Regions from separate parts of the Kocuria oxytropis genome, predicted to be linked through region 3. Evidence: riboswitches for the same ligand, from Rfam matches in the RefSeq annotation. Region 3 holds a riboswitch; each other region holds the start of a gene.
The links. Region 3 has a riboswitch for thiamine pyrophosphate ahead of thiM (hydroxyethylthiazole kinase). Riboswitches for the same ligand answer to the same signal wherever they lie in the genome.
Positions count from the first base shown of each region.

Region 1 (9,210 bases), on a different contig from region 3:
CGGTCTCGGCCGCGGAGTCGGCCTTGGGACGGCCGACGTCGGCGGTCGTGTGCACCACCTGGCGCTGCAGGTTGGAGAGCGCCACGACGTCGTCATCGACGATCCCGATGGTCCCCACCCCCGCCGCCGCGAGGTACTGCAGGGCCGGGGAGCCCAGTCCCCCGGCGCCGACGACGAGCACGCGGGCGCTGCTCAGCCGCCGCTGGCCCAGGGGGCCGATCCCGGGCAGGGTCAGGTGCCGGGCGTAGCGCTCGAGCTGCTCGCGGGTGAGCTCGGGGCCCGGCGGCACGAGCGGGCGCAGCGGGCTCACGGCCGCTCCCCCACGGGCGCCCAGTCCCCACGCGGCACGTCGCCCGGGCCGGTGTCGGGCCCGTCGCCGGGCGCGGCTCCGTCGATCCGCCCGGCCATCGGCGAGGACGCCCGGGCGTGCCGGCGGGCCGGGATCCGCCCGGCGCCGGCCGCGAGCCGGCCGGCGACCACGGCGTGGCGCATCGCGGTGGCCATCGCCACCGGGTCCTGGGCGCGGGTGACGGCGCTGGCCAGCAGCACGGCGTCGCAGCCCAGCTCCATGGCCAGGGCCGCCTCGGAGGCGGTGCCGATCCCGGCGTCGAGCACCACGGGCACGGACGCCCGGGAGGCGATGAGCTCGATGTTGTGGGGGTTGAGGATCCCCAGGCCCGTGCCGATGGGGGCGCCCAGCGGCATCACCGCCGCCGCCCCCAGGTCCTCGAGGCGCCGGGCCACGGCCGGGTCGTCGGAGGTGTAGGCGAAGACCCGGAAGCCGCGGGCCACGAGCTGCTCGGTGGCGTCGAGGAGCTCCACCACGTCGGGCAGCAGCGTGTCCTCGTCGGCGATGACCTCGAGCTTGACCCAGTCGGTCTCGAGGGCCTCGCGGCCGAGCTCGGCGGTCAGCAGCGCGTCCCGGGCGGTGTAGCAGCCGGCGGTGTTCGGCAGGATCCGGATGTCGTTGCGCTCGAGCAGCGCGAAGAGCGAGTCGCCCTGACCGGGGGCGTAGCGGCGCAGGGCCACGGTGGTCAGCTCCGTGCCGGAGGCCAGCAGGGCCTGCTCGAGGGTCTGCAGCGAGCTCAGGCCGCCGGTGCCCATGATCAGCCGGGAGGACAGCTCGGTGCCGTCGAGCACGAGCGGGTCGTGGGTGGGGCCGGGGTGCACGTCAGCCTCCCTGGACGGCGGTGATGATCTCGACGGCCTGGCCCTCGGCCACGGTCGTCCGGCGCCAGCGGCTGCGCGGCACGACCGCGGCGTCCACGGCCACGGCCACGCCGAGGCGACCGCCGTCCAGCGGGGCGCCGTCCGGGCCCAGGGGGCGGCCGACGGTCTCGGCGACCAGGTCGACGACGGTCGCCTCCGCCGTCACCTCGTGCGGGCGGCCGTTGAGGGTGATGGCGGTCATCGGGTGCTCCTGGTCCGGGGGCCGGGTCCGGCGGCGGCCGGTTCGGGGTCCCCTCTGCGGGCCTCGACGGGGCGGTCGAAGCGGTGCGGGTCGGTGCTGGCGAGGTGCGCGGCGTCGGCGCCCGGGTCGGGCCCGTCCGCGCCGGTGACGAGCTGCGCGGCGAGCCGGGCGGCCAGCGGGGCGAGCAGCACGCCGTGGCGGAAGTAGCCGGTGGAGACCACGAGCCCCGGCACGGACGAGCCGTCCGGGTCGCGGACCCGGCCCAGGTACGGGATGTCGTCCGGGGTGCCGGGCCGGGCGCGGGCCAGCACCTCGGTCAGCTCGAGGTCGGCCACGCCGGGCACGAGCGCCTGGGCGTCGCGCAGCAGGCGGAACACGCCGCCGGCGCTGGGACCGGTGAGGTCGTCCTCGCGGGAGGTCGCCCCGATCACCACGGTGCCGTCCGTGCGGGGCACCAGGTAGACGGGCACCCCGTGCACCAGGCCGCGGACGGTGCGCTCGAGCAGCTCCGGGGACCCGGCGGGGACCCGGGCGCGCAGGATGTCCCCGTGCACCGGGCGCAGGGGCGGGTGCCAGTCCTCCGGCAGCCCCTCGAGCTCGCCCAGCCCGGCGCCCGGGGCGAGGACCGTCCAGGCCGCCGAGACCATGCCGCCGTCGGCCAGGCGGACGCCGGTCACGGCGCCCCCGGCGTGGCGGCGCAGCCCCGTGGCGAGGCCGTGGACGAGACGGGCCGGCCCGCCGTCCCGCCCGGCCGGGAGGTCCGGGAGCTCCGGGGCGGTGAGGGCGGCGAGCAGCCCGGCCACGAGGCGGCGCGGGTCCACCTGGTGGTCGTGGGGGATCCGGGACGCGGAGGACAGACGCGGGCTCAGGGCGGGTTCGAGGGCCCGGGCCTCCCGCAGGGACAGCGGCTCCACGGTCATGCCGTGGCGGGCCTGGAGCGCGCGCAGGTCCGCCAGGGCCTGCCGGTCGGCGGCGTCCGCACCGCAGACCAGGGTCTCCGTGGCGCGGTGGCCGACCGTCCCGCCGGCGGCCTGCTCGAGCGCCGCCACGAACGCCGGGTACGCGGCGGCCGAGGCGCTCATGAGGGGGTACAGGGGCTCCTGCTGGTACTGGACCTCGCTCACCGGGGCGAGCATCCCCGCCGCGGCGCGGCTGGCGCCCGAGCCCGGCTCGGGGTCCACCACCACCACGGAGCGGCCCCGGCGGCGCAGCTCCCAGGCCGTGGCCAGCCCGATCACCCCGGCGCCGACCACGGCGACGTCGGCCCGGACGTGCTCGGGCTGCCCGGGCGGCGGGTGGGGGGCGGTGCTCGGGGCGGGGTGCGCAGACGTCACTCGGCTCGTCCTTTCCTCCGGCGGCATGACCCGCATCAGGTGTGGCGGTCGGCGCTGGACGCCCTCTCAGCCCCGGTGGGGCTCCCGCAGAACCGCTGACCTATCATCAGCGTGTGACCGAGTCTACCCGCGCCCCCTCCGTCCCCGCCGGGCCCGCGCTGCGCAGCGCCCGCACCGAGAAGCTCCGCGCCGCCCGCCTCTACGTGTGCACGGACGCGCGCCGGGACCGGGGCGACCTCGAGGACTTCCTGCACGCCGCGTACGCCGGCGGGGCGGACATCGTCCAGCTGCGGGACAAGAGCATCGACACGGACGAGGAGATCGCCGCGCTGCGCCTGCTGAGCCGGGTGGCCGCCGAGTACGACGCCCTGTTCGCCGTCAACGACCGCGCCGACATCGCCGCGCTCGTGGGCGCCGACGTCTTCCACGGGGGACAGCACGACCTCTCCCCCGCCCGGGCGCGCCGGCTGCTGGGGCCCGACGTGCTCATCGGGCGCTCCACCCACGACCTCGACCAGGCCCGGGTGGCGCTCGAGGACCCGGACGTCGACTACTTCTGCACGGGCCCCGTCTGGGCCACCCCCACCAAGCCGGGGCGCCCGGCCACCGGGCTGGAGTTCGTCCGGGCCGTCGCCGAGCTGACCCGGGCCCGGCCCGCCGCGGAGCCGGAGCCGCGGGCCGTGCCGTGGTTCGCCATCGGCGGCATCGACGAGACCCGGCTCCCGGAGGTCCTGGCGGCCGGCGCGCGCGGTGTCGTGGTGGTCCGGGCCGTCACCGAGGCCCCCGAGTCCCGCCTCGCGGCGGGGCAGCTGCGCAGCCTGCTCCCCGCCTGAGCGCGGCCCGTTCCTCCCGCCCGGCTCCCCGCCTGCGCCCAGCACGCTCTGAGAGCATGGACCCACGGACGACGACGGAGAGGTGGCCCATGGACCCCGAGCTCGACCCCCAGGTGCGGCGCGCGGTGGAGCGCCCCGCGCAGACCGCCCGCGGCCCCGAGGACGTGCAGCTGCGCGTCCGGCTGGCCGGCGAGTCCGCCCGCCGCGCGCTCGGCACCCACTGGGAGCAGGGCGGCCCCGAGGACGCCCCGCCCAGCGAGGACCGGCTCGCCGCGGCCGTCCTGCTCGCCACCCTCTTCGGCGACACCTTCTGGCTCGAGCGCGCCGCCCGGCTGCCCAGCGACGTGCCGGGGTGCCCGTCCGCCCCGCCGAGCGGGCTGCTGGAGCTGACCCGGGTGCCGGGCGCCCGGGCGGCCCTGGGCTCCGTGCTCGAGCGCCCCCTGCTGACCGGCCTCCTGGAGTGGGGCACGAACCCCCTGCCCGAGCAGCCCCCGCTGGCCGTGGCGCGGGCCGCACGGGACCTGGGCATCCCCGACGACGGTCGCGTCTACAAGGTGGTGCGCCGCCGCGCCGAGCGCTTCCTGGCGCGGGAGCACGACGGCTCCGAGCCGCTCGAGCAGTTCGTGAGCCTGCTGACCCAGGCGGAGCGCGGGCACCGCGAGGACGGTCCCGCGCTCCCGGACGAGACGCTGCCCCCGGCCCCTCCGCCGTCCCCGGGGGCGGCCGCGGGACCGGCGCCCTCCCCGGGGACCCCCGCGGACCGCGGCGCGGGATCACCGGACGCCCCGCTGGCGCAGTCCCCCGAGGCGCCGCGGTGGGGCGTGAGCCCCGCGACACCGGCCCCGCCGCCGCCCGGCCGGGCCCCGGGGCAGGACGCTCCCGGCCTGGGCGGTCACGGGTACGGTCCCGGCCAGCAGCCGGCGGCGGGCCCCGGAGCGGCCGGGCCGGGTTCCTCGGGACCGGTGTTCGGCCCCGGCCCGGGCGGCTGGCCTCCGCGCCCGGCCGAGCCCGAGGAGGACGACTCCGACAACCTCAAGGCGTGGGGGTTCGTCTTCCTGGGCATCGTGGCGGTCATGGCGGCGCTGATCTTCCTGCTCTGACCACCTCTCCCCGACCACCTCCGGCATTTACTTGCACCGGAAAGCTTCTCCGGGTAGCATTGGGGACACATCAACCAATGTGCTGTCCACGCCGACGGAGAACCCCGAGATGCCGATCTTTCCCCAGAACCCCGCCCCCGAGAGCCTGACGAAGCGTCCCGCGGAGGACCTGCTGTCCGCCGACACCCGGATGGGCGCCGTGGAGCTGCTGGTGTCCGACCTGGACACGATGGTCGCCTACTACTCGGACGCCATCACCCTCGACGTGCTGTCCCACGCCGGGGACACCGCGGTCCTGGGCCGGGACGGCCGGACGGTCGTGCGGCTGCGCCAGGTCAAGGAGCTCCCGCCGGCCCGCCGCGGTCAGGCCGGGCTGTTCCACACCGCGGTGGTCTTCGAGGACGAGCCCGCCCTCGCGGCGGCCCTGGCCTCCGTGGCGACCGTGGCGCCCCGCTCCTTCACCGGCAGCGCCGACCACCTCTACAGCCAGGCCTTCTACTTCGACGACCCCGAGGGCAACGGGGTGGAGCTCTACACCGACCGCCCCCGGGACACGTGGCGGCGGGAGGCCAACGGCCTGCTGACCCTGGCCACCAACCCCCTGGACCCGAACGGCTTCCTGCAGCAACACCTGGTGCCGCAGGACGGGCAGCGCCCGGTGGCCCCGCCCGCGACCCTGGGCCACGTCCACCTGCAGGTGGGCGACATCCCGCTGGGCCGGCGGTTCTACGTGGACGTCCTGGGCTTCGAGGTGATGAGCGACATCGGCTCCGCCCTGTTCATCGCCGCCGGCGGCTACCACCACCACATCGCGCTCAACACCTGGCAGAGCGCCGGGGCCGGCCCGCGCGCGGCCTCGCTCGGACTGGGCCAGGTCAACATCGACCTCCCCACCGCCGACGACGTCGCCGCCCTGGAGTCCCGGCTCGCGGACCACCGGATCACCACCCGGCACGACGGCGCCGTGCTGCGCTTCGAGGACCCCTGGAACACCCTCATCCAGGTGGGCGTCGCCGCCTGAGCGCGGCCCGGCCCGGCCGCGGAGCACCGGGGGTCCCGGGCACGAGCGGGCCCGGCGCGAGCGGGCGCCAGTCACGTGCGGGCCCTGGGCGCACACGCGCCCAGGGCGCAAGCGGGCCCCGAGGACGGACCCGCGGCACCGGCAGGTGATCTGCCGAACGTGCCGCCACACGCCGGCGATGGCCCGCGGGACCCGGGCGGCCGGACAGGCGTGGCGCCGAACGGACTGCCGCACCGGCCGAGCGCAGCCGCCGGACGGATCGGCTGGGATAGATTGGCCCCGTCCGCCGAACGAGCACCGGCACCCGGACGAGGACCGCCCGGACGGCCACGGCACCGGCAGCCGTCCCAACGGGCGGTTGCCGGGACGGTCCTGGCGCACCGGCCGCAGACGCTCCGGGCGCGCGTGCGGTTCCCGGCGGACGAGTACACCGAGCTGGTCCTGAGGAGCGAGACATGAGCACCGACGACGACACCACCGGCCAGGAGTTCGACGAGGCCGTCAACATGACCGCCGGGCAGCTCTCGGCGTGGCTGGAGACCGAGGAGTCGACCTCGGTGGGCCAGGACGACGGCGGGGAGTCGGTGGGCCACCGCTCCGGGCGGCGGATCGTGGAGATCCTGCGGACGCCGAAGGGCGAGCGCACCGACGCCGACCACGAGCACATGCGCACGGTGGTCGGCTACGTCCACCGCCACCTGGCACAGCGCCCCGACGGCGACGTGCGCGAGACCCGGTGGCGCTACTCCCTGATGAACTGGGGCCACGATCCGCTGCAGGACTGAGGACCCGGGACTGGCGCCCACCGTGAGGACGTCGTCGTGACCGCGTCCGTCAGGATCCGGCGGGCCCGGCCCGCCGACGTGTCCGCCGTGCTGGATCTGCTCGGGCAGCTGGGATACACGCCCGAGCAGGAGTGGGTGCGGACGTGGGTGAGCACCGTCTCGCCGGACGACCGGTGCTGGGTGGCCGAGACCGGCTCCGCGGTGGTGGGCCTCGCGCACGTCCACCGAGTGCCGTTCCTGACCGAGAGCGCCTACCGGGCCCGGCTCACGGCCCTGGTGGTCGACGAGGCCGAACGCTCCCGCGGCGTCGGCGCCCTGCTCCTCGAGGCGGCGGAACAGGCGGCCCGCGAGATGGGAGCCACCGAGCTGGAGCTCTCGACGTCCCACCGGCGGCACGGAGCCCACCGGTTCTACGAACGCCACGGCTACACCCAGTCCGCCCGGCACTACCGCAAGACCGTGGCGCCGTAGGCACCCGCCGGAACAATAATGCAGTTGTGCAAAAGATGCAGGAGTGCAAGAATATGGACGTGAACGCCCCGCCTCCTCTCACCCTGCGCGCCCGCAAGAAGGCCGAGACCTGGTCCGCCATCCACGAGGCGGCCGCCTCCCTCGCCGTCGAGCACGGCGTGGAGGGCACCACCGTGGAGGCCGCCGCCGCCGCGGCCGGGGTCTCCCCGCGGACCTTCTTCAACTACTTCCCCGCCAAGGAGGACGCCGTCCTGGGCATGCGGGCCCCTGTGCTGGACCCGCAGCTGCTGGAGGGCTTCTCCCTCGAGCACGACCTGCTGGGGCAGGTCTCGCGCCTGCTGCTGGCCGTGTCCCGCAGCGCCTACGCGGGCCGGGACGCGGAGCGGCGCCGGAAGCTGCTGCAGGACCACCCGAGCCTGGGACGCCGCCGGCACGAGCTGATGCTCGAGGCCGAGTCCCTCGTCTGCGACACCCTCGCGGAGCTGCTGGCGCGGGACCCGCACTGGTCGGCCGGGATCGGGGAGCACGCCGTGGACGAGGTCGCCCGGATGCTCGTCATGCTGGCCGGCGTCCCGCTGCGCTTCGCCATCACCGCCGAGGGCTACTCCCCGGCGCACGGACTGCCGACCGAGGACCACGAGTCGGCGCTCACCCTCCTCCACCACCTCCAGGAAAAGCTCTCATGACCCGCACTCCCTCCCACCGGGCGGAGCCGGCCGCCGGCTCCCAGCACCTCGGGCTGCTCTTCGTCGGCCTGATGCTCTCCATGCTCCTGGCCGCGCTGAACCAGACCGTGCTCAGCACGGCGCTGCCCACGATCGTGGGGGAGCTCGACGGCGTGGACGAGATGCTGTGGGTGATCACCGCCTACATCCTCGCCTCGACGATCATGATGCCCGTGTACGGCAAGCTCGGGGACCTGATGGGACGCAAGCCGCTCCTGCTGGGCGCGATTCTCGTGTTCATGGCCGGCTCCGTGGTCGGCGCCCTCGCCGGCACCATCGAGGTCCTCATCGCGGCCCGCGCGATCCAGGGCCTGGGCGGCGGCGGGCTCATCATCCTCTCGCAGGCCGCCATCGCCGACGTGGTCCCCGCCCGTGAGCGCGGCAAGTACATGGGCGTCATGGGCGGGGTGTTCGCGGTGTCCTCGGTCATCGGCCCGCTGCTGGGCGGGTTCTTCACCGAGGGCCCCGGCTGGCGCTGGGCGTTCTGGATCAACATCCCCCTCGGGCTGCTGGCCCTGGCCGGAGCCGTCCTGTTCCTCAAGCTCCCCCGGCACGCCGGGCGGCCCCGGCTGGACATCGGCGGCATGGCGCTGCTGGCCGTCGCCACGACGTGCCTGGTCCTGTTCGCCACCTGGGGCGGCGGCAAGTACGCGTGGACCGATCCGGTGATCCTCGGCCTGGTCGCCGGGACACTCGTGGCCTCCGCGGCGTTCGTGGCCGTGGAGCGGCGCACCGCCGAGCCGATCATCCCGATGCACCTGTTCCGGGAGCGCAACTTCGTCCTCACCACCCTCGCCGGGCTGCTCACCGGCGTGGCGATGTTCGGGGCACTGGGCTACCTGCCCACCTACCTGCAGATGGTCTTCGGCGTCGACGCCACCCGGTCCGGACTGCTGATGGTCCCGATGATGGGCACCCTGCTCGTGACCTCCGTGCTCTCCGGGCGGGCCGTGAGCCGGACGGGCCGCTACAAGTGGCTGCCGGTGGCCGGCAGCGTGATCGTGGCCGTGGCCATGGGCCTGCTGGCGACCCTGACCTCCGACCAGGGCGTGTGGCACGTGTGCCTCTACATCGCGGTCCTGGGGCTGGGGCTCGGGCTGTCCATGCAGGTGCTGGTGCTGATCGTGCAGAACACCTTCCCCCTGCGGCAGGTCGGCACGGCCACGGCGGCCAACAACTTCTTCCGCCAGATCGGCGCCACCCTGGGCTCGGGCGTGGTCGGCAGCGTCTTCGCGGGCCGGCTGGCCGACCTGCTCGCCGAGCGCCTCCCGCCCGCCGCACTGGAGGCCGGCGCGGGCGGGGCCAACTCCCTGACCCCGGCCGTGGTCGCCTCTCTGCCGGAGGCGCTGCGGAACCCGGTGGTGACCTCCTACAACGACGCCCTGACGCCCATCTACCTGTGGATCGTGCCCCTCGCGCTGCTGGCGGCCGCGCTGCTGTGCTTCGTCGTCGAGAAGCCGCTGGCCACGACCGTCGAGCGGGACGTCCAGCCGGAGGCGCTCGCCGAGGGCGACCTCGTGGTCACCGCGG
Region 1 covers NZ_JAVFXA010000016.1:13,874-23,083, reverse strand. The annotation lists gene moeB (molybdopterin-synthase adenylyltransferase MoeB) at 1-310, opposite strand, end outside; gene QYM41_RS14750 (thiazole synthase) at 307-1,170, opposite strand; gene thiS (sulfur carrier protein ThiS) at 1,172-1,411, opposite strand; gene thiO (glycine oxidase ThiO) at 1,408-2,745, opposite strand; TPP riboswitch at 2,741-2,843, opposite strand; gene thiE (thiamine phosphate synthase) at 2,859-3,578, shown strand; gene QYM41_RS14730 (hypothetical protein) at 3,668-4,678, shown strand; gene QYM41_RS14725 (VOC family protein) at 4,788-5,699, shown strand; gene QYM41_RS14720 (DUF3140 domain-containing protein) at 6,155-6,484, shown strand; gene QYM41_RS14715 (GNAT family N-acetyltransferase) at 6,521-6,955, shown strand; gene QYM41_RS14710 (TetR/AcrR family transcriptional regulator) at 7,009-7,641, shown strand; gene QYM41_RS14705 (MDR family MFS transporter) at 7,638-9,210, shown strand, end outside.
Region 1: another riboswitch for thiamine pyrophosphate. It lies ahead of thiO (glycine oxidase ThiO); the one in region 3 lies ahead of thiM (hydroxyethylthiazole kinase).

Region 2 (9,971 bases), on a different contig from region 3:
TCTCCTTCGGGTCGAGCTGAACCGGGCGGGCCGTGCTGGCCCCGTTGGGTCCCGGAGGTCTCAGGTCTTGAGTTTTCCTGACTCAAGTCTGCCACGTGCACCGTCGATGTCAACTTGAGTTGAGTCTTGTCGACTCAAGCTATCTGCCGCACCGGGTGTGAGACACCACTCCCCCTTCGGCCGCCCGGACCCCGTGCCGTAGACTGGACTGTTGCGCCCGGACTGCCGGGTCCTCATCGACACCTCCGGTCCGCCCCGCACGCCCACTCACGCACGCCGACACGACACCGCACACGCACTCGACACCGCAGGAGCCTCCGTGAGCACCACACCGCCCCATTCGCCGCAACCACAGAGCCCGAACGGGTCCTCGCACCGGCCGAGGCCGCGCGAGGTGCTGCGGGAGATCAACTACCCCCACGGCATCCACCCCGCCCTGGTCCCCGGCATCGCCGTGGAGGACCAGAAGCTGCACTACGGCACGGACAAGGTCGTCTTCCTCGTCACCGCCGCGCTGATCGTGGCGTTCATCGCCTGGGGCGTCCTCTCCACCGAGTCCCTGACCGCGGCCTCCACCGCGGCCCTGGGCTGGGTGACCGGCAACGCGGGCTGGTTCTTCACCGCGCTCTCCACCGCCGCCGTGCTGTTCATGCTCGTCGTCGGCTTCAGCCGCACCGGCCGGATCCCGCTGGGCATGGACGACGAGAAGCCCGAGTACTCCTTCTTCTCGTGGCTGGCCATGCTCTTCGCCGCCGGCATGGGCATCGGCCTCATGTTCTACGGCGCCTCCGAGCCCCTGAGCCACTTCGGCGCGGGTGTGCCCGGCTTCGGCGCGGAGCCCGGCTCCGAGGAGATGACCGTCTACGCCCTGGTCCAGACGGCCTTCCACTGGGGTCTGAACCCCTGGGCCATGTACGCCGTGGTCGGCTCCGCCGTCGCCTACGGCGCCTACCGCCGCGGGCGCCCGCCGCTCATCAGCCGGATCTTCGTCCCGCTGATCGGCCAGCAGCGCGCCGAGGGCGGCCTGGGCCGGCTCATCGACGTGTTCGCCATCTTCGCGACCCTGTTCGGCACCGCGGCCTCGCTGGGGATCGGCGCGCTGCAGATCTCCCGGGGCCTCGAGATCGTGGCCGGCTGGGGGCCGCTCGGCAACGGCGGCCTCATCGCCGTCATCGCCGTGCTCACGGCCGCCTTCGTGGTCTCCGCCGTCTCCGGCGTGGCCCGCGGCATCCGCTACCTCTCCAACACGAACCTGCTGCTGGCCTTCCTGCTGGCGCTGTTCGTGTTCGTGGTCGGCCCCACCGTCCTGATCCTGGACCTCGTCCCCGCCGTGTTCAGCACGTACCTGCAGGAGTACCTGTGGATGACCGGGCAGACCGGCGGCTGGGGCGAGGACGCCACCGCCTTCGCGGGCGGCTGGACCGTCTTCTACTGGGCGTGGTGGCTGTCGTGGTCCCCGTTCGTCGGGATGTTCATCGCCAAGATCTCCCGGGGCCGCACGCTGCGCCAGTTCGTCACCGTGGTGCTCGTGGTCCCCTCCTCGATGTGCGTGCTCTGGTTCGTGGTCATCGGCGGCACCGCCATGTACCTGCAGCGCACCGGGACCGACCTCGCGGCCGCCGGCGGCCAGGAGGCCGTGCTGTTCGGCATGCTCGACGCCCTCCCGCTCGGCGCGATCACCTCGGTGCTCGCGATGATTGTCATCGGCATCTTCTTCGTGACCAGTGCGGACTCCGCGTCCATCGTCATGGGCACCCTGTCCCAGCGCGGGCGGCCGGAGCCCAACCGGTCCATCGTGGTGTTCTGGGGCCTGTGCCTCGGCGGCATCGCGGCGGTCATGATGCTCGTGGGCGGGGACGACGCCCTGACCGGCATGCAGAACCTCGTGACCGTCTCGGCCCTGCCGTTCGCGGTGATCGTCGCCTTCCTGATGGTCGCGTTCTACAAGGACCTGCGCAGCGACCCGGCCACCATCCGGCACGCGTTCGCCCTCACCGCCGTGCGCAAGGCCGTGATCCACGGCATCGAGGAGCACGGCGACGACTTCGCCCTGCAGGTGGAGCACGCCCCGGGTGCCCGAGCGGCCGGTGAGACGTTCGACTCGCACGATCCTGCCGTGACCGACTGGTACCGGAGGGTCGACGAGGACGGCGAGGAGATCGACCTCGCCGCGGAGACCGGCTCCCGTGCGGCCCCGGACGGATCGGTCCTGAACCCGGACGGATCGCGTCAGACGCCCGACGGTTCGCATCAGACCCCGGACGACTCGCACCTGGACCCCGACGAGGACCTCGCTCTCCGTCAGGACCACGACCGGGCCTGATCCGACGAGCACGAGTGCGGCCGCCGTCCCCCGGGACGGCGGCCGCACTTCTCGTGCCGGGACCGGACGGCCTAGACTGCCCGCTATGTATTCGATCGTGGCCGTGTGCACCGGCAACATCTGCCGCTCGCCCATGGCCGAGCTCGCGCTGCGCCGCGCCGTCGAGACCGCCGGCCTGGCCGAGCACGTCCGGATCGACTCGGCGGGCGTCAGCGACGAGGAGCTCGGCAATCCCGTGGATCCCCGCGCCGACGAGCTGCTGCGCCGCGAGGGGCTCGACGCCTCCCGGCACGCCGCCCGCGTCTTCGACCCCGTCCGCTTCGACGACCGCGACCTCGTGCTCGCCCTGGACGTCGGCCACTGGCGGCGCCTGCGAGCACTCGCTCCGGACGGGACCACAGCCGCCAAGGTGCGGCTGCTGCGGGAGTTCGACCCGGCCGTCGCGCACCTCGAGCCCGAGGAGCTGGGGATCTACGACCCCTGGTACGGAGGTCCGGAGGATTTCGAGACCACCTACGCCATGATCGCGGCCGCCGTGCCGGGCGTGGTCCGTGCCGTCGCCCGGGAGCTCCGCGCCGGACAGCAGTCCCCGGAGGACACGGCGCAGGACGCCGGGCCGGGATCCGGACAGGGGACCGTGCCCCGACCGGCGCAGGACTCCGGATGGGAGGCCCCGCAGGACGCCGGGCGGGATCCCGCGCAGGACTCGGGACCGGAAGCCCGGCAGGACGCCGGACAGGACGCCGTCCAGGATGCCGGGCGGGAAGCCCCGCAGAACGCCGGGCGGGATGCCGCACAGGACGCCGGACGCACGTGATCGACATCGAGCTCGAGCTGGACCCTGCGCTCGCCGCCGCCAACCCCGCCGGCACCAACCTGGCGCGGCTGCTTCCGTGCCCCACGCGCCGCCCCTACCTCATCGGCGTCGACGGCCGCTCGGGCGCGGGCAAGACCAGCCTCGCCGAGCAGCTGGTGACGGTGCTGCGCCTGGTGCGGGACGTGACGCTGTTCCACCTCGAAGACCTCTACCCGGGCTGGGACGGGCTCGGCCCCGGCCGGCGCACGTACGTGGACGAGGTCCTGACGCCCCTGCGCGAGGGCCGGGACGCGGAGTGGAGCGCCTGGGACTGGGTCACCGACTCCCCGGGCACGCCCCGGCTGACCCGGGTGGCGGAGGTCGTCGTGCTGGAGGGCGTCGGCGCCTGCAGCGCCGAGGCCCGCCGGCTGCTGGACCTCTCCGTGTGGGTCGAGCTGCCCACCGCCCTGCGCTACGACCGCGCCCTGAGCCGCGACGGGTCCTACTACGCCGAGCACTGGGACCGCTGGGCCGCCCAGGAGGACGCCTACCTCGCGGAGGACCACGTGTGGGAACAGGTGGACATCCTGCACCCCGGACCGGTCTGCTGACGCCGGAAGGCACCCGATGGACCGGACGCACCAGAGGACCCGGGCACACCTGAGGAACCGGGCACACCGGAGGACCCGGGGGCGACCGACGCTCCGGACGCACCCGACAGGCCCGGCACACCCGACGTACCCGACGCACCAGTGGAACCGGGTGCGCCCGACGGTCCGGACGCACCCGACGGGCCAGGCACACCTGACGCACCCGCGGAACCGGGCGCACCCGGCGGACCGGACGCGCCGGATGGAGGAGCCGTGACCAGCACCGTCGTCGTCCTCGACGCCGCCCACCCGGAGGGCGTCCTCGCCGATCCCTCCGTCCCGCTCGTGCGCATCGACGACCAGGGGCTCACCCGCGGGGACGGCGTTTTCGAGACGATGCGCGCCGTCGACGGGCGCGTGCAGAAGTTCGAGGCCCACCACCAGCGGCTCTCGGCCTCCGCGCGGCTGGCGCAGCTGCCCGTGCCCTCGGCTCGGGACGTGCGCGGAGCGGTGGAGCTCGCGCTCGCCCACGCCGCGCCCGGCGGGGAGGGCGGCCTGGGTGCCGAGCACAGCGTCAAGGTCGTGATCAGCCGCGGCAGCCCGGAGGGCGGCCCGTGGTCCTGGATCACGGTGAGTCCCGTCCCCGAGTCCACGTTCCGGCAGCGGCGGGAGGGCGTGACCGCGGTGCTGCTGCCGCGCGGCCACGATCCCGCCCAGGACGCCGGCTACCCGTGGCTGCTGCCGGGGGCCAAGACGCTCTCCTACGCGATCAACATGGCGGCCCTGCGTCACGCCCGCTCCCTCGGAGCGGACGAGGCCGTCTTCACCACGGAGGGCCGCAGGGTCCTGGAGGGCGCGACGTCCTCCGTGGTCTGCGCCCGCGTGCGGGCCGGCCGCCGCACCCTCGTGACCCCGGAGCCCTCGCACGGCATCCTGCCCGGCACCACGCAGGCCAAGATCTTCGCTGCCGCCCGCCGGGACGGCTGGGAGCTCGGCTACGGACCGCTGTACCCCGCGGACCTCATGGAGGCGGACGCCGTGTGGCTGGTCTCCAGCGTCCGGCTCGCGGTGCCGGTGCGCCGGCTCGACCACCAGCCGCTGCCGGTGGACCCGGAGCTGACCCGGCTCGTCACCCACTGGGTCCAGCAGGTCTGACCCGGGCTCAGCCCCAGATGAACCGGTGCGTGCCCAGCAGCACGGACACCGCCGGGCCCGCCACGGCCGCCGCCGCGCAGCCCCCGAGCACCACGGCGTCCCGCCACGAGTGGCCGGGGACGCGGGCCCACGTGCGCGGACCCGCCCCGAAGCCGCGCGCCTCCATGGTGACCGACAGCCGGGTGGCCCGGCGCAGGGACTGCACCAGCAGCGTGAAGGCCTGGCCGCCGAACTCCCGCAGCGCGCCCACCGGCCCGTGCCCCGACCCCGCACCGCGGGCTCGACGCGCCATGGCGAGCGTGGCCCATTCGGAGGCCATCACGCCCACGAGCCGCAGCGCGGCCAGCGAGGCGAGCACGAAGCGGGCCGGCAGGCGCAGCGTCTGGGCGAGGCCGTCCGCGAGGTCCGTGGGGTCGGTGGTGAGCACCAGCATCAGCCCGGGCAGGGCCAGGGCCAGCCCGCGCAGGGCGATCGCCGCGCCCGCGGCCAGCGAGCCGACCGAGACGCCGGTGACCCCCAGGTCGAGCAGCACGGGCCCGGAGTCCTCCGCGAGCAGGGCGGTGCCCCACCCGCTCACGAGGGCCGCCACGACCACCGGCCACGCCCTGCGCAGCAGCGCGACCGGGTGCTGGCCCGCGAGCGCCAGGAGGACCACCTCGCCCAGCAGCACGGTCCCCGACGTCACGGGGTCCGCGCTGAGCACGAGCACCACGGTCAGCAGCAGCGCCCCGGCCAGCTTGGCCAGCGCGTTCGTCCGCCCCAGGAGGGAGAGCCGCGCCGACGGCGCGAGGGCGGGGGCGCTCACCGGACCGGCTCCGGGGCCGGCCGCAGCGGGACGCGGGGGCCGGCCGGACCGAGCTCGAGCACCTCGGCGCCGAGGGCGCGCACGAAGTCCTCGTCGTGCGTCACGGCCAGCACCGACGTGCCGGCGTCGAGCAGCTCCACGAGCAGCTCCACGAGCTCCGCCCAGGTCAGCGCGTCCTGGCCGAACGTGGGCTCGTCGAGCACCAGCACGTCGGGGTCCGTGGCGAGCACGGTGGCCACGGACAGCCGCCGCTTCTCGCCGCCGGAGAGGGTGAACGGGTTGGCGTCGGCCAGGTGGGAGAGCCGCAGCCGGCGCAGCAGCTCGTCCGTGCGCCGCTCCCGCTCGGCCGCCGGCGTGCCCGCCACCCGGGGGCCGTGCTCCAGCTCGGCGCGCACGGTGGCGCGCAGGAACTGGTGCTCGGGCTCCTGGAAGACCGTCCCGATCCGGGCCACGAGCTCCCTGCCGCTCCACTCCAGGGGGTCGGGACCCGCGCCGCGGTCGAGGTCCGGGTGGGCGGTCACGGTGCCGCGCACGGGGGCCAGCAGACCCGCGAGCGTCAGGGCGAGCGTGGACTTGCCGGCGCCGTTGGGCCCGGTCAGTGCCAGCGCGCGGCCACGGCGCAGCCCCAGGTCCACGTCGCTCACCGCCGCGGGGAGGTCACGGCCGGCCGCGGCGTCGGACAGGGGCCGGCCGCGGCGGGCCGCCCGGCGGCGGGCGCGCAGCCGGCGCGCCGAGGGCTGGGTGCGCGAGACGGCCAGGCCGGCGGCGGTCAGCAGGCGGTCCGCCGGATCGGCGCTCACGGGGCCGGACGGGCGGGCGGGCGCGCGCGTGGACGGCACCCGGCCGGGGACCCACACCCCCGCCCGGGCGAGCTCGTCGGCTGCCGCGCCGAGCACCTCCCCGGGCGACCCGTCGTGGGTGATCCCGCCGTCGCGGCCGAGCACGACGACACGGTCCACCACCTCGGCCCACACGGCCACGCGGTGCTCCACGACCACGAGCGTGGCGCCGCTGCGGTCGAGGCAGGAGACCACCGCGTCGCGGACCTGCCGCACGCCGGCGGGGTCCAGGTTGGCGGTCGGCTCGTCGAGCAGCAGCAGCCCGGGGCTCATGGCCACGGCACCCGCGAGCGCCAGGCGCTGCTTCTGCCCTCCGGACAGGGCCGAGGTGGAGTGCTCGAGCGGGAGGTCGAGGCCCACGGCCCCGAGGGCCTCGCGCACCCGCGGCCAGATCTGCTCCCGGGGCACGGCGAGGTTCTCGAGGCCGAACGCGGTGTCGTCACCGATCCGGGACAGCACCACCTGGGACTCGGGATCCTGCTGCACGAGGCCGGCGCGGCCGCGGGCGCGGTCCGGCGGGAGTCCGTCGAGCAGCAGCTCGCCGGCGCCGGACCGGCCGTCGTCGTCGTGGAGGACCCCCGCCAGGGCGTGCAGGAGGGTGGACTTGCCGGCCCCGCTGGGACCCAGCAGGAGCACCCGCTCCCCCGGCTCCAGCACGAGGTCGAGACCGTGCAGGGCCGCGGTGTCCCGTCCGGGGTGGTGCCACCCGAACCCGCGGGCCTCCACGCGCGCGCCGCGGGCGGCGGGCACCGCCCGGCGCCGGGTGGTGGGCGCCGTCATCGCCGCACGGCCCGCCCGGAGGCCAGTCCCTGCAGGACGCCGGTGCCCGCGAGGGCCCGCACCACGGCGTGCATCAGCAGACCCGCCAGCACCGCCCCCGAGACGGCGGCGAGGACCACGTAGACCGCCTGGTGGCCGAGGGTCCACTCGTAGTTGTAGACGATGTTCTCGTGGACGCCGAGGAAGATCCCGCTCACGGCGCCCGCGACGGCCGCCGCGAGGGCGTCGAAGCGGCGGTACCGGAAGGCGGCGAAGGCCAGCTCGGCGCCGATGCCCTGGACGAGACCGGACAGGACGACCAGCAGGCCGAAGTGGGTGCCCAGGAAGCTCTCGATCACGGCGGCGAGCAGCTCGCAGAACAGGGCCGCGCCGGGCTTGCGGATGATCAGCCCGCCGAGCACGCCGGCCACGAGCCAGCCGCCGGCGATCAGGCCCACGGCGGGCGGATAGGCCACCGCGGCCGTGCCGACCACGGGATAGAGCAGGTTCGACCACGCCCAGAAGACCACCGCGCACACGGCGGCGAGGACGGCGGCCACGACGATGTCGACCACGCGCCAGGACGGGGCGCGGGACGTGCCGGGGCGGCGGGCGGGACGGTGGGTGGTGCTGTTCACGGTGCGTTCCTCCTGGGCTCAGCGAGCCGTCGGTGCCAGGAGGGGACGGGGTTCTTCCGGGTCCGCGCCGGTGGCGCCCCCGGGGAACACCCCTGAGATGCTCGACTCCCTTCGCCGGTGCTAACCGGAGCAGGTTCGAGGGTCTGCGGCGATCCGCACTCTCAGCGCCACACCGGCGTCACCGGTGGGGCGCTCCCCTGTCGTTCAGTGGCACCGATTCTACCCCGTCGCCCGCCCGTCCGCGCGCACCCGCACGACGAGGGGCCCTTCCCGCCGGCCGCCGGTGCGGTGTGCGGCGGGAGGGGCCCCTGCGCGAGCGTGTTCGCCGGGTCTCAGACCTCGGCCTGGCTCGAGACCTTCGGGCTCTCCCGGGGGCGGTTCTCCAGCTTCGCGACCTGACGGGAGATGCCGACCTTGATGACGGTGCCCACGAGGCCGGTGATGAGCGCCCAGATGATGATCCCGGCCCAGGCCTCGTCCGGGTCCGGGTTCTTGGCCGGGGGCGGGTCGCCGGTGATGCGCGTCCACGCGGCGCCCAGCACCTTGTGCGAGAGCGCCACGCCGCCGAGCGAGAGGCCGGTGCCCACGAGTTCGAGAACCTTGGTGTTCATGGAGTGCTGCTCCTTGTCGTCCGGGGGACGCCGGTGCGCCCCGTCGATCCGGACCAGCCTAACGCGTCCCCGCCGCTCCGTCAGCCTGCTGTCCGTCTGCTTCCCGGCCGTCCGGGCTCGGTGCCGGGAGCACCGCGGCGGCGTCCCCGGCGGAGTCCCTCGCCGTGCTGCCCGCGGTGGTCCCGGCGGCGCTCCCCGCAGCAGGTCCGGCGGCACTCTCCCCGACTCTCCCCCCGGGGGCCCCTGACGCGGTCCTCCCGGCACTTCCTGCGGCATGTTCCCCGGTGCTCTCCGCGGTGTTCCCGGGGCCGCGGCCCCCGCCGCGCTCCGGTGACCGGTCCGCGGCGCGGTCGAGCACCTCCTGCAGGTCGTCCTGCGTCAGCGTGGCCCGGTTCAGGTGCTTGCTCCGGTAGGTCGAGCGCCCCACCATGTGCGCCGAGACGGGCACGGTGAGCAGCTGGAAGACCCATCCGAGGGCGATGAGCGGGATCATGACGGGGTCGCGGTTCTCCAGGGCCACGGCCGTGAGCATGAGGAGCAGCCCGAAGACCTGCGGCTTGGTCCCGGCGTGCATGCGGGTCAGCAGGTCAGGGAAGCGGACCAGCCCGATCGCGGCGGCGAGGGACATGAGCGCACCGACCACGAGGCACACGGCCGCGGCGGCGTCCAGCACGGTGTCGAGCACGGCGCTCACCGCCCGTGCTCGGCGGTCTGGGTGGCGAAGCGGGCCACCGTCACGGATCCGATGAAGCCCACCAGCGAGACGATCACCATGAGGATCAGGTTGTTGAGGTGGCCGTGGTAGGCCATCTCCACCGCCAGGGCGGCCGCCACGATGGCCAGCAGCACGTCGGTGGCCACCACGCGGTCCAGCAGGGACGGGCCCTTGGCGATCCGGTAGAGGGTGCCGGCGGCGGCCGCGCTGAGCAGCACGGCCGCGACGGCCACGGCGATCTCCATCACGGGCGGTCCTCCTCGGGGGTCTCGGACGGGGCGCCGTTCCCGGTCCCGGACGGGGCGTCGTCGCGGCGGCCGCCCACGACCTGCTGGCTCGCGGTGACCGGGGAACCGATCGCGGCGGTGCTCCGGTGGTCCGTGCCGGCCGCTCCCTCCCCGCGCCGCTCGGCCCGCAGCGCGGCGAGGTCCTCCCGCGTGCCCATGATCCTGATCCAGGCGGCCTCCACCCGCAGCGCGGAGCGGCGGAACTGCTCCGCCTCTTCGGCGTCGCGGATGTTGAGGGCGTGGAAGTACAGCGTGCCGGCGGCACGGTCCACCTCCACCACGAGCGAGCCGGGGATCAGGGTCATGGTGTGCCCCGTGGCCGTCAGGAGCAGGTCCGAGCGGGTGCGCAGGCGCACCCCCACCACGGCGTTGCGCGCACGCGGTCCCACGAGGATCGCGATGAGCATCACCTCGACGCTGGCCTTGGCCACCTGCCACACGAACGTCACGGTG
Region 2 covers NZ_JAVFXA010000001.1:57,826-67,796, forward strand. The annotation lists gene QYM41_RS00260 (BCCT family transporter) at 320-2,323, shown strand; gene QYM41_RS00265 (low molecular weight protein-tyrosine-phosphatase) at 2,409-3,140, shown strand; gene QYM41_RS00270 (uridine kinase family protein) at 3,137-3,730, shown strand; gene QYM41_RS00275 (aminodeoxychorismate lyase) at 3,983-4,864, shown strand; gene QYM41_RS00280 (energy-coupling factor transporter transmembrane component T family protein) at 4,872-5,669, opposite strand; gene QYM41_RS00285 (ABC transporter ATP-binding protein) at 5,666-7,288, opposite strand; gene QYM41_RS00290 (ECF transporter S component) at 7,285-7,905, opposite strand; TPP riboswitch at 7,995-8,114, opposite strand; gene QYM41_RS00295 (DUF4235 domain-containing protein) at 8,238-8,516, opposite strand; gene mnhG (monovalent cation/H(+) antiporter subunit G) at 8,575-9,210, opposite strand; gene QYM41_RS00305 (MrpF/PhaF family protein) at 9,207-9,479, opposite strand; gene QYM41_RS00310 (Na+/H+ antiporter subunit E) at 9,476-9,971, opposite strand, start outside.
Region 2: another riboswitch for thiamine pyrophosphate. It lies ahead of QYM41_RS00290 (ECF transporter S component); the one in region 3 lies ahead of thiM (hydroxyethylthiazole kinase).

Region 3 (9,971 bases):
CGCCGCCGCGGCGAGGTCGACATGGAGCTCGTGGGCGGCAGCGACGACGACCCGCCGAACACCGTGACGCGCGTCCGGGCGCCCCGCGCCGCCGAGGCCGCCACGGTCGACGAGGTCGTGGCCGTGAAGGGCTCGACCCGTCTCGAGGCGAAGAAGCAGCGCCGGCGCGAGTCTCGCCAGACCGGCCGGCGCCGCCAGGTGATCACCGAGGCGGAGTTCCTGGCGCGCCGCGAGTCCGTCGAGCGCCAGATGCTGGTCCGGCAGAAGGACAACCGGATCCAGATCGGTGTCCTGGAGGACGGGGTCCTGGCCGAGCACTTCGTCTCCCACACCCAGCAGGACTCCCTGATCGGCAACGTCTACGTGGGCAAGGTGCAGAACGTGCTGCCCTCCATGGAGGCGGCCTTCATCGACATCGGCCGCGGCCGCAACGCGGTGCTCTACGCCGGCGAGGTCAACTGGGACGCGTCGCGGGTCGAGGGCGGCCCCCGCCGGATCGAGGTCGCGCTGAAGTCCGGGGACTCGGTGCTCGTCCAGGTCACCAAGGACCCCGTGGGGCACAAGGGCGCCCGGCTCACCAGCCAGATCTCGCTACCCGGCCGGTACCTGGTCTACGTCCCGGGCGGGTCGATGACCGGGATCTCCCGGAAGCTGCCCGACGTGGAGCGCGCACGGCTGAAGAAGATCCTCAAGGACCGTCTCCCGGACGGGGCCGGCGTCATCGTGCGCACCGCCGCGGAGGGGGCCTCCGAGCAGGAGCTCACCCACGACATCAACCGGCTGCGCGCGCAGTGGGAGCAGATCCAGGAGCGGGCCGGGTCGAGCAGGACGCTCGCCCCGGAGATGCTCTACGCGGAGCCCGACCTGACGATCAAGACGGTCCGCGACGTCTTCAACGAGGACTTCACCACCATGGTTGTCCAGGGCGACGAGGCGTGGGACAACATCGAGGCGTACGTGACCTACGTCGCACCGGACCTGCTCGACCGGCTCCGGAAGTGGGACGAGGACGAGGACCTGTTCGTGAACTACCGCGTGGAGGAACAGATCCAGAAGGCGCTCGAACGCAAGGTCTTCCTGCCCTCGGGCGGCTCGCTCGTGATCGACCGCACCGAGGCCATGACGGTGGTCGACGTGAACACCGGGAAGTTCACCGGCTCCGGGGGCAACCTCGAGGAGACCGTGACCAAGAACAACCTGGAGGCCGCGGAGGAGATCGTCCGGCAGCTGAGGCTGCGCGACATCGGCGGGATCATCGTGATCGACTTCATCGACATGGTGCTCGAGTCGAACCGGGACCTGGTGCTGCGCCGGCTGGTGGAGTGCCTGGGCCGGGACCGCACCAAGCACCAGGTGGCGGAGGTGACCTCGCTCGGGCTCGTGCAGATGACCCGCAAGCGCATGGGCACCGGTCTGCTCGAGGTGTTCTCCGAGCCGTGCGAGCACTGCGCCGGCCGCGGCGTGGTGGTCCACGACCACCCGCTGGAGGGCCGTTCCGGCGGCGCCACGGGCGAGTCCCGGGACCAGCGTCCCCACCGCACGGAGCGCAAGCGCGGCCGCGGAGGCCGCAACGAGCAGCAGCCCGCCCGGGCGGAGCAGCGCTCCGGCGAGCCGGACCCGGCCGAGAAGGCCAAGGCCGAGGCCGCCCGGACGGCGTTCGCGACCATCGCCGCCGCCACCCACCACGAGGAGGTCGCCGCGACGGAGCAGGCCCGTGCGGAGGAGCCGGCCCGTGCGGAGGAGCCCGCGACCTCGGCGGAGTCCCGCTCCGAGGGCTCGGGCCGCTCGCGGAAGAAGCGGCGCGGCAAGCGCAGCCGCAACCGGGGCCAGGGCACGGACGCCGCCGGTCAGCAGCCGGAGCAGGAGGAGGCGCCCGCGCCCGCCGCGGCCGAGCAGGCGTCCGCCGAGCCGGCCGCCGAGGCGGGCTCGCGCCTGACGATCAAGGGCGAGGTCATCGAGCTGCCGCAGGGGCACGCCCCCGCGCAGGAGCCCGCAGAGCCCCGGTCGCTGAGCCTGGACTCCCTCGCGGAGGCCTTCGGGCGCACGTCGCCGGACGCCGGCCCCGCCGCAGGGATACCGGGCGACGCCGGGACCGCCGCCGCCCGGAGGTCCGACGCAGGAACGGGCCCGGTGGAGACGGGCACCGTCGAGACCGGCACCGGCGAGGCACAGGCCGCCGGTGCACAGGCCGGTGACGCGCGCGCAGCCGCGCCGCGGGGTGCGGCGCGGACGGGCGCAGGAGACCGCGCATCCGCCCCGGCGGAGGCCCCGCAGCAGGCGGAGGACCAGCCGGCGCGCCCCCGTCGGCGCTCCCGCCGCGCCTCGGCCCCCGCGGCCCGGCCGGGCGAGGCCGAGGTGACCGCCGGAGGCGCGGCCACCGCGGAGGGTGCCCGGCACGAGGCGAAGGCCGTCGTCCAGCGCCCCGCGGAGCAGTCCGCGGGCCGGGCGCCGACCGTCGTCGGCGTCGGCGTGAAGGCGGAGGACCTCACCAGCGGCGGGCCCGCCGAACGAGGCTGAGCCGCACCGCGGCATGAAGGACCCCGGCCGGGACGGCCGGGGTCCTTCGTCGTCACAGGGGCCGCCGTCCTGTCGGGCAGGGGCCCGCGGGAGTAGCCTGGTCGCACGACTCGCGGGCCGTCGGCCGGGCCGATCCGGCGGTGCCCCGGCCCGCAGCGCCGAGGGGACGGCCATGAGCAGCAAGCAGATCGTACTCACCGCCGGCAGCGAGCTCTTCGGCGACCGGGACGTCTCGGCCGTCGACCGGCACTGGGCGCCGGAGTACCGGCAGCACTCGGCGCTGGGTGCCGACGGGCCGGAGGGCCTGCGCGCGGCCGTCCGCCAGCTGCCGGAGGACTTCCGCATCGACCTCCTCAGGGTTCTCGAGGACGGGGACATGGTCGCGGTCCACTGCGTGTACCACGGCTTCGGGCCGGACCCGGTGGTGGCCGTGGACGTCTTCCGGGTGGCCGACGGCCGGATCGCCGAGCACTGGGACGCCCTCGCACCGCTGCCCGCCGGCACCGAGGGCAAGCACCGGATCGACGGCCCCACGGAGCCCACCGACCACGAGCACACCGGCGCGAACAAGGCGCTGCTGACCGAGTGGGTGCACGAACGGCTCATCGGCGCGGACCGGGACGCGCTCGAGGAGCTGGCCCGTGACGCGCGCTACGTCGAGCACGGCCCCGGCCCGGACGCCGGCCTCGCCCGGCACACGCTGCACCGGGTGCTGGGGGAGGGCGACGTCGTCCTGACCGTGACCGAGGCCCTGCTCGAGTTCCCCGGGGACGCTGGGCGCCCCGGGCCGGTGCCGGCCGCCTGCTACGACCTGTGGCGGGTGGCGGACGGACGGATCCTCGAGCACTGGGGGGTCGTCCAGCCCGTGCCGGAGCACATGCCGCACGACAACGGTCTCTTCTGAGGCGGCCGTCCACGGCGGGTGCGACCCCGGGACGCAGGGCCCCAACCCGGAGCACCGGGCCCGAATCCGGGGCACCGGACCCGACCCCGGATCCTGGACCCGATCCCGGAGCACCGGGCCCGAATCCGGGGCACCGGACCCGACCCCGGATCCTGGACCCGATCCCGGAGCACCGGGCCCGAATCCGGGGCACCGGACCCGACCCCGGATCCTGGACCCGATCCCGGAGCACCGGGCCCGAATCCGGGGCACCGGGCTCGCGGCCGGTCTCCCCGTGCGCCTCCCGGCTCCCGGGACGACCTAGACTGGCAGGACACCTGACACGGGGTGCCGCGCGAGCGGCTGAGAACACACCCGTCGAACCTGATCTAGCCAGTACTAGCGAAGGGATGTCGCAGATGCGCGATGCCGTACCCCCGTCCGTCCGCCCCCCGGGAACCGACCGGCCGGAGTCGGCCGATCCCGCGCTCGCCGAGGACGCCGCCGCGGCGCTGGAGGACCTGCGGTCCGCGGCGCCGCTCGTGCAGTGCATCACCAACTCCGTGGTCACCAACGTCACCGCCAACGTGCTGCTCGCCGTGGGCGCGTCGCCGGCGATGACCGACATCCAGGGCGAGGGCGGGGTCTTCGCGGAGCTCGCCGACGGCCTGCTGATCAACACCGGCACGCCCACCGCCGAGCAGCGCGGCGCCGCCTACGAGGCGGCCGGGGCCCGGCACCGCGCGGGCCGGGCATGGGTGCTGGACCCCGTGGCGGTGGGTGCCCTGCCCGTGCGCACCGCGCTGGCCCGCGACCTCCTGGGGTTCCGGCCGGCGATCGTGCGCGGCAACGCCTCCGAGGTCATCGCCCTGGCCGGCGGCACCGGCGGCCGCGGAACGGACGCGATCCACGGCGTCGACGCCGCCCGCGACGCCGCCGCGGCACTGTCCGAGCAGGCCGGTTCCGCCGTGGCCGTGTCCGGGCCCGTGGACCTCGTGCGCTCGCCGGACGGCGCCGTGGTGCGGGTCCCGCACGGCACGGACCTGCTGACCCGCATCACCGGCGGCGGCTGCGCCCTGGGCGCCCTCATGGCGGCCTTCAGCGCCGTGCGCGCGGACCCGGCCGCGGCGGCGGTGGCCGCCACCACGGTCTACACCCTCGCGGCCGAGGACGCGGCCGCCGGCTCCGCCGGGCCGGGGTCCTTCGCCGTGGCGCTGTTGGACCGGATGCACAGCATCACGCCGGAGCAGATCGCCGCCCGGGCGGAGCTCGTGCGGGACGGGGGTGCCCGATGAGCCGGCGCCTCGATCCCGCGGCCCTGACCCTGCACCTGGTCACGGACGCCGCGCTGAGCGCGCCCCGGACCGTCCCGGACGTCGTGGCGGCCGCGGTGCGCGGGGGCGCCACGATGGTCCAGGTCCGCGAAAAGGACGCGCCGGCCCGGGAGCTGGTGGCGCTCCTGACGGCCGTCGCCGAGCGCGTGGGCCGGCAGGTGCCGGTGCTCGTGGACGACCGGGCGGACGTCTACCTCGCCGCCCGGTCGGCCGGGGCTCCCGTGGCCGGGGTGCACGTCGGCCAGTCCGACCTGCCCGTGGTGCTCGCCCGGCGGATCTGCGGCCCCGAGGCCGTGCTGGGCCTCAGCGCCGCCACGGCGCAGGAGCTCGACGACGCCTCGGCCCTGCCCGCCGGCACGGTCGACTACCTGGGCGTCGGAGCGGTGCGGGCCACCCGCACGAAGCCCGACCACCCCGAGCCGCTGGGCGTCGACGGGTTCGCCCGCGCCGCGACCCGCACCGCCCTGCCCTGCCTGGCCATCGGCGGGGTGCGGGTCGAGGACGCCGCCGCCCTGCGCGCGGCCGGCGCGGCCGGACTGGCCGTGGTCTCCGGGATCTGCGCCGCTCCCGACCCCGCGGCCGCGGCGGCCCGCTACGCGCGCGCCTTCGCCGTCGAGCACGCCCGGGAGGTGGCCCCGTGACCGCCCGCGTGCCCCGCGTCCTGGCCGTCGCCGGCACCGATCCCACGGGCGGGGCCGGCCAGCACGCCGACCTCAAGGCGATCGCCGCGATGGGCGGCTACGGGATGAGCGCCGTCACGGCCGTCGTCGTGCAGAACACCGTGGGCGTGCGCTCCATCCACGTCCCGCCGGTCGAGTTCCTCACCGCCCAGCTCGAGGCGGTCTCCGAGGACGTGGAGATCGACGCCGTCAAGATCGGGATGCTGGGCTCCGTGCCGGTGATCGAGGCCGTCACCCGCTGGCTCGCGTCCCACCGGCCACCGGTGGTCGTGCTGGATCCCGTCATGGTCGCGACCTCCGGAGGGCGCCTGCTCGAGCCCGACGCCGAGGATGCGCTGCGCTCGATGCTGGGCCTCGCCGACCTGATCACCCCGAACCTCCAGGAGCTCGCCGTGCTCGCGGAGGAGGACACGGCGTCGTCGTGGGAGGAGGCCCTCGCGCAGGGCCACCGCGTGGCCCGCGCCCACGGCACCCTGGTGCTCGTGAAGGGCGGCCACCTCACCGGGGACCGGACCCCCGACGCCCTCGTGGGCCCGGACGTCCCGGAACCCCTCGCCGCCCACGACGGCGCCCGCGTGCCCACCGCCAACTCGCACGGGACCGGGTGCTCCCTCTCCTCGGCCCTGGCCACCCTCCAGGCCCGGCACGGGGACTGGTCCCGGAGCCTGCGCATCGCCCGGGACTGGCTGCGCGGAGCGCTCGAGGCCTCGGACGAGCTCTCCGTGGGGCACGGCAGCGGCCCCGTCCACCACTTCCACCACGTCCAGGACGCGCTGGAGAGCTGGGGCACGGCGCCGGACCGGTTCAGCGACGAGCTCTGGGAGGTCTCCGCCCCCGTGCGGCGCGAGATCGAAGAGCTCGAGTTCGTCCGCAGCCTCGGCGACGGCCGGCTCGAGCAGGAGCGGTTCCTCGCCTACCTCGACCAGGACCTGCAGTACCTCGACGGCTACAGCCGGGCGCTCGCGCTGCTGGCGGCGAAGGCCCCGGACGAGGAGCAGCGGCTGTTCTTCGCGGCCGGCGCCGTCTCCTGCACCGAGACGGAGGCACAGCTGCACCGGGCCCGGCTGCAGCACGCCGGGGACGCCGGCACCACGGCGGGCCCGGGCGAGGTGACGCGGCGGTACACCACCTTCCTGCTCGCGGCCACCGCCGCGGAGCCCTACCCCGTGGGGCTCGCGGCGGTCCTCCCGTGCTACTGGGTCTACGCGGACGTGGGGCGCCACCTGGGGGAGCTCGCGGCCGCGGGCGGGACCGGCGAGCACCCCTACGCGGACTGGCTGGCCACCTACGCGGACGAGCAGTTCCAGGAGGCCACCCGCACGGCCCGCCGGATGCTCGACGACGCGGCGCGCCGGGCTCCGGCGGAGGTCCGCGACCGGATGCGGGAGGTGTTCCTGGAGGCGTGCGCGCTCGAGCGGGACTTCTTCGCCGCGCCGGTGGCGGAGCGCCGGTTGGCGGGCATTGACCGGATCGAGTAGTCTTGATCTTCGGTGCCATGCTGGTGCGCGCGTGTACAAACTCGACACCCCACCTGGCGGCACATGCGGGTGCAGTTCCTGAATTGCGGCGAACCTGCGCTGACCTCGGCCTAGTCCCACGGGCCGGTCACCGACAGCTCGTCTCAACGTCGTTGGTCCTGACAGGTATGCGCTCGACCCACACTGTTTACACATGACGTCGAGAGAAGTGAGTTCCCAAGTGGTGTACGCGATTGTCCGCGCTGGCGGCCGCCAGGAAAAGGTTTCCGTCGGAGACCTCGTTACCCTTGACCGCGTCGCCGGCGGCGCAGGCAGCACCATCGAGCTCCCTGCCCTGCTGCTGGTCGACGGGGACAAGATCACCTCGGATGCCCAGACCCTGGCCAGCGTCACGGTCACGGCCGAGATCGTCGAGAACCTCCGCGGTCCGAAGATCTCCATCCAGAAGTTCAAGAACAAGACCGGCTACAAGAAGCGTCAGGGCTTCCGTGCCGAGCTGACCACCGTGAAGGTGACCGGCATCGAGGCCTGACCGGCCCGGTCACCCTCCAGACTCCATCAGCCAGTAAAGACCCGAAGGTAGGCACACCTCATGGCACACAAGAAGGGCGCGAGCTCCACTCGCAACGGTCGCGACTCCAACGCGCAGTACCTCGGCGTGAAGCGCTTCGGCGGCCAGACCGTCAACGCCGGCGAGATCCTCGTCCGGCAGCGCGGCACCCACTTCCACCCCGGCCTCAACGTCGGCCGCGGTGGCGACGACACCCTGTTCGCCCTGGCCGCCGGTCAGGTCGAGTTCGGCACCCGCCGGGGCCGCAAGGTCGTCAACATCCAGGCTGCCGCGGAGTAGCCGCAAGGACCGGTCCCGCCGGTCCCGGTGCGGGTCACGACCCGCGCCACCCATTGTTTGTTCTGTAGAGGGTGGGTGCGTCCAGCGCCCGCCCTCTACAGTCTTAACGTGGCCCGTGCGCGGGCCCGTCCGTACTTGACCAGAGGAGTTCCCCGTGGCCAGTTTCGTCGACCGCGTCGTCCTGCACGTCTCCGGCGGCTCCGGGGGGCACGGCTGCGTGTCCATCCGCCGTGAGAAGTTCAAGCCGCTCGGCGGACCGGACGGGGGCAACGGGGGAGACGGCGGCAGCGTGGTCCTGCGCGTGGACGGCCAGACGACCACTCTGCTGAACTACCACCACGCCCCCCACCAGTCGGCGCCCAACGGGGGCCCCGGCAAGGGGGACCTCCGGCACGGGCACAAGGGCGAGGACCTCGTCCTGTCCGTCCCGGACGGCACCGTGGTGAAGGACCAGGACGGCAACGTCCTGGCGGACCTGGTGGGACAGGGCTCCGAGTTCGTGGCCGCCCCCGGCGGCCAGGGCGGGCTGGGCAACGCCGCGCTGGCCTCGGTCAAGCGCAAGGCCCCGGGCTTCGCGCTCCTGGGCACCCCCGGCTCCTCCCGGGACGTGGTGCTGGAGCTGAAGTCCATCGCCGACATCGCGCTGGTGGGCTATCCCTCGGCCGGCAAGTCCAGCCTCGTGGCCGCCATCAGCGCCGCCCGGCCCAAGATCGCTGACTACCCCTTCACCACGCTCGTCCCGAACCTCGGCGTGGTCCAGGCCGGCGACGTGCGCTACACGGTGGCCGACGTGCCCGGGCTGATCCCGGGCGCCTCCGAGGGCAAGGGCCTGGGCCTGGAGTTCCTCCGCCACGTGGAGCGCTGCGCCGCGCTCGTCCACGTCCTCGACTGCGCGACCCTCGAGCCCGGGCGCGACCCGGTCTCCGACCTCGAGACGATCGAGGCGGAGCTCGCCGGCTATGCCGTGGACGGCGACCTCGACGGCGGCCAGGCCGTGCCCCTCAACGACCGGCCCCGCCTCGTGGTGCTCAACAAGATCGACGTCCCCGAGGCCCGGGAGCTCGCCGAGTTCGTCCGGCCCGAGCTCGAGTCCCGCGGCTACCGCGTGTTCGAGATCTCGACCGCCTCCCACGAGGGGCTGCGGTCGCTGACCTTCGCCATGGGCGAGGTCGTGCAGCAGGCGCGCGAGGAGCGCCCCGCCCCGGCGGAGGCGCCGCGGGTCGTGCTGCGACCCAAGGGGGTGCGCGGACCGGAGTTCACCATCCGCCGGGAGGAGCGCAACCTCGAGCCGCTGTGGCACGTGCGCGGGGACAAGCCGGACCGCTGGATCCTGCAGACGGACTTCAACAACGAGGAGGCCGTCGGCTACCTCGCCGACCGGCTCGCGAAGCTCGGGGTGGAGTCCGAGCTCTTCAAGCAGGGCGCCCGCCCCGGCGACGCCGTGCTGATCGGACCCGAGGACGACGGCGTGGTCTTCGACTGGGAGCCCACGATGGTCGGCGGTGCCGAGCTGCTCGCCGGGCCGCGCGGCACGGACCTGCGCTTCGCGGACATCGACCGCCCCACCCGCGAGCAGAAGCGCCAGCAGTACCAGGACCGCAAGGACGCGAAGGCCGCGGCCCGCGCCGAGCTCGAGGCCGAGCGCACCGCCGGGGTGTGGACCGAGTCGGTCGACGCCCGGCGCGGCGCGGACCCGCAGGGCGCCGGAGACTGACCCCGGCCGCCGGCGCACCCGGGCGGCGGACGCGGCCACCGCCCGCAGAGCACGGACCCCGCACGACGCCAGACCGGCCCGACCCACCGATCCGCCGACACGCCGAACAGCCCGACCAACGACCAGCCCGACACACAGGCCGACCCGACACACCGACCGACCCGACGAACGACAGGGCCGACGTCGGACCGACCTGACACACCGACCGACCCGACGAACGACTGACCCGACACACCGACGACGCCCACCGGACGAGGGAGACGCCCAGGATGAACGAGCAGACGAATGAGATCGACGTCGAGCAGCTCGAGGAGGTCGCGGAGAAGTCCGCGGTCCAGCTGAGCAGCGAGAACCGCGGCAAGAACCGGCGCAGCCCCATCGAGCGCCGCGAGGACATCCCGCGCGCCCACCGCGTGGTGGTCAAGGTCGGCTCGTCCTCGCTGACGTCCATCGAGAGCTCGATCGACGAGCAGGCCGTGCGGATGATCGTGGACGCCCTCGGCGAGACGAAGGCC
Region 3 covers NZ_JAVFXA010000009.1:94,580-104,550, reverse strand. The annotation lists gene QYM41_RS10905 (Rne/Rng family ribonuclease) at 1-2,517, shown strand, start outside; gene QYM41_RS10900 (nuclear transport factor 2 family protein) at 2,690-3,421, shown strand; TPP riboswitch at 3,735-3,828, shown strand; gene thiM (hydroxyethylthiazole kinase) at 3,820-4,695, shown strand; gene thiE (thiamine phosphate synthase) at 4,692-5,375, shown strand; gene QYM41_RS10885 (bifunctional hydroxymethylpyrimidine kinase/phosphomethylpyrimidine kinase) at 5,372-6,892, shown strand; gene rplU (50S ribosomal protein L21) at 7,113-7,424, shown strand; gene rpmA (50S ribosomal protein L27) at 7,485-7,742, shown strand; gene obgE (GTPase ObgE) at 7,897-9,456, shown strand; gene proB (glutamate 5-kinase) at 9,726-9,971, shown strand, end outside.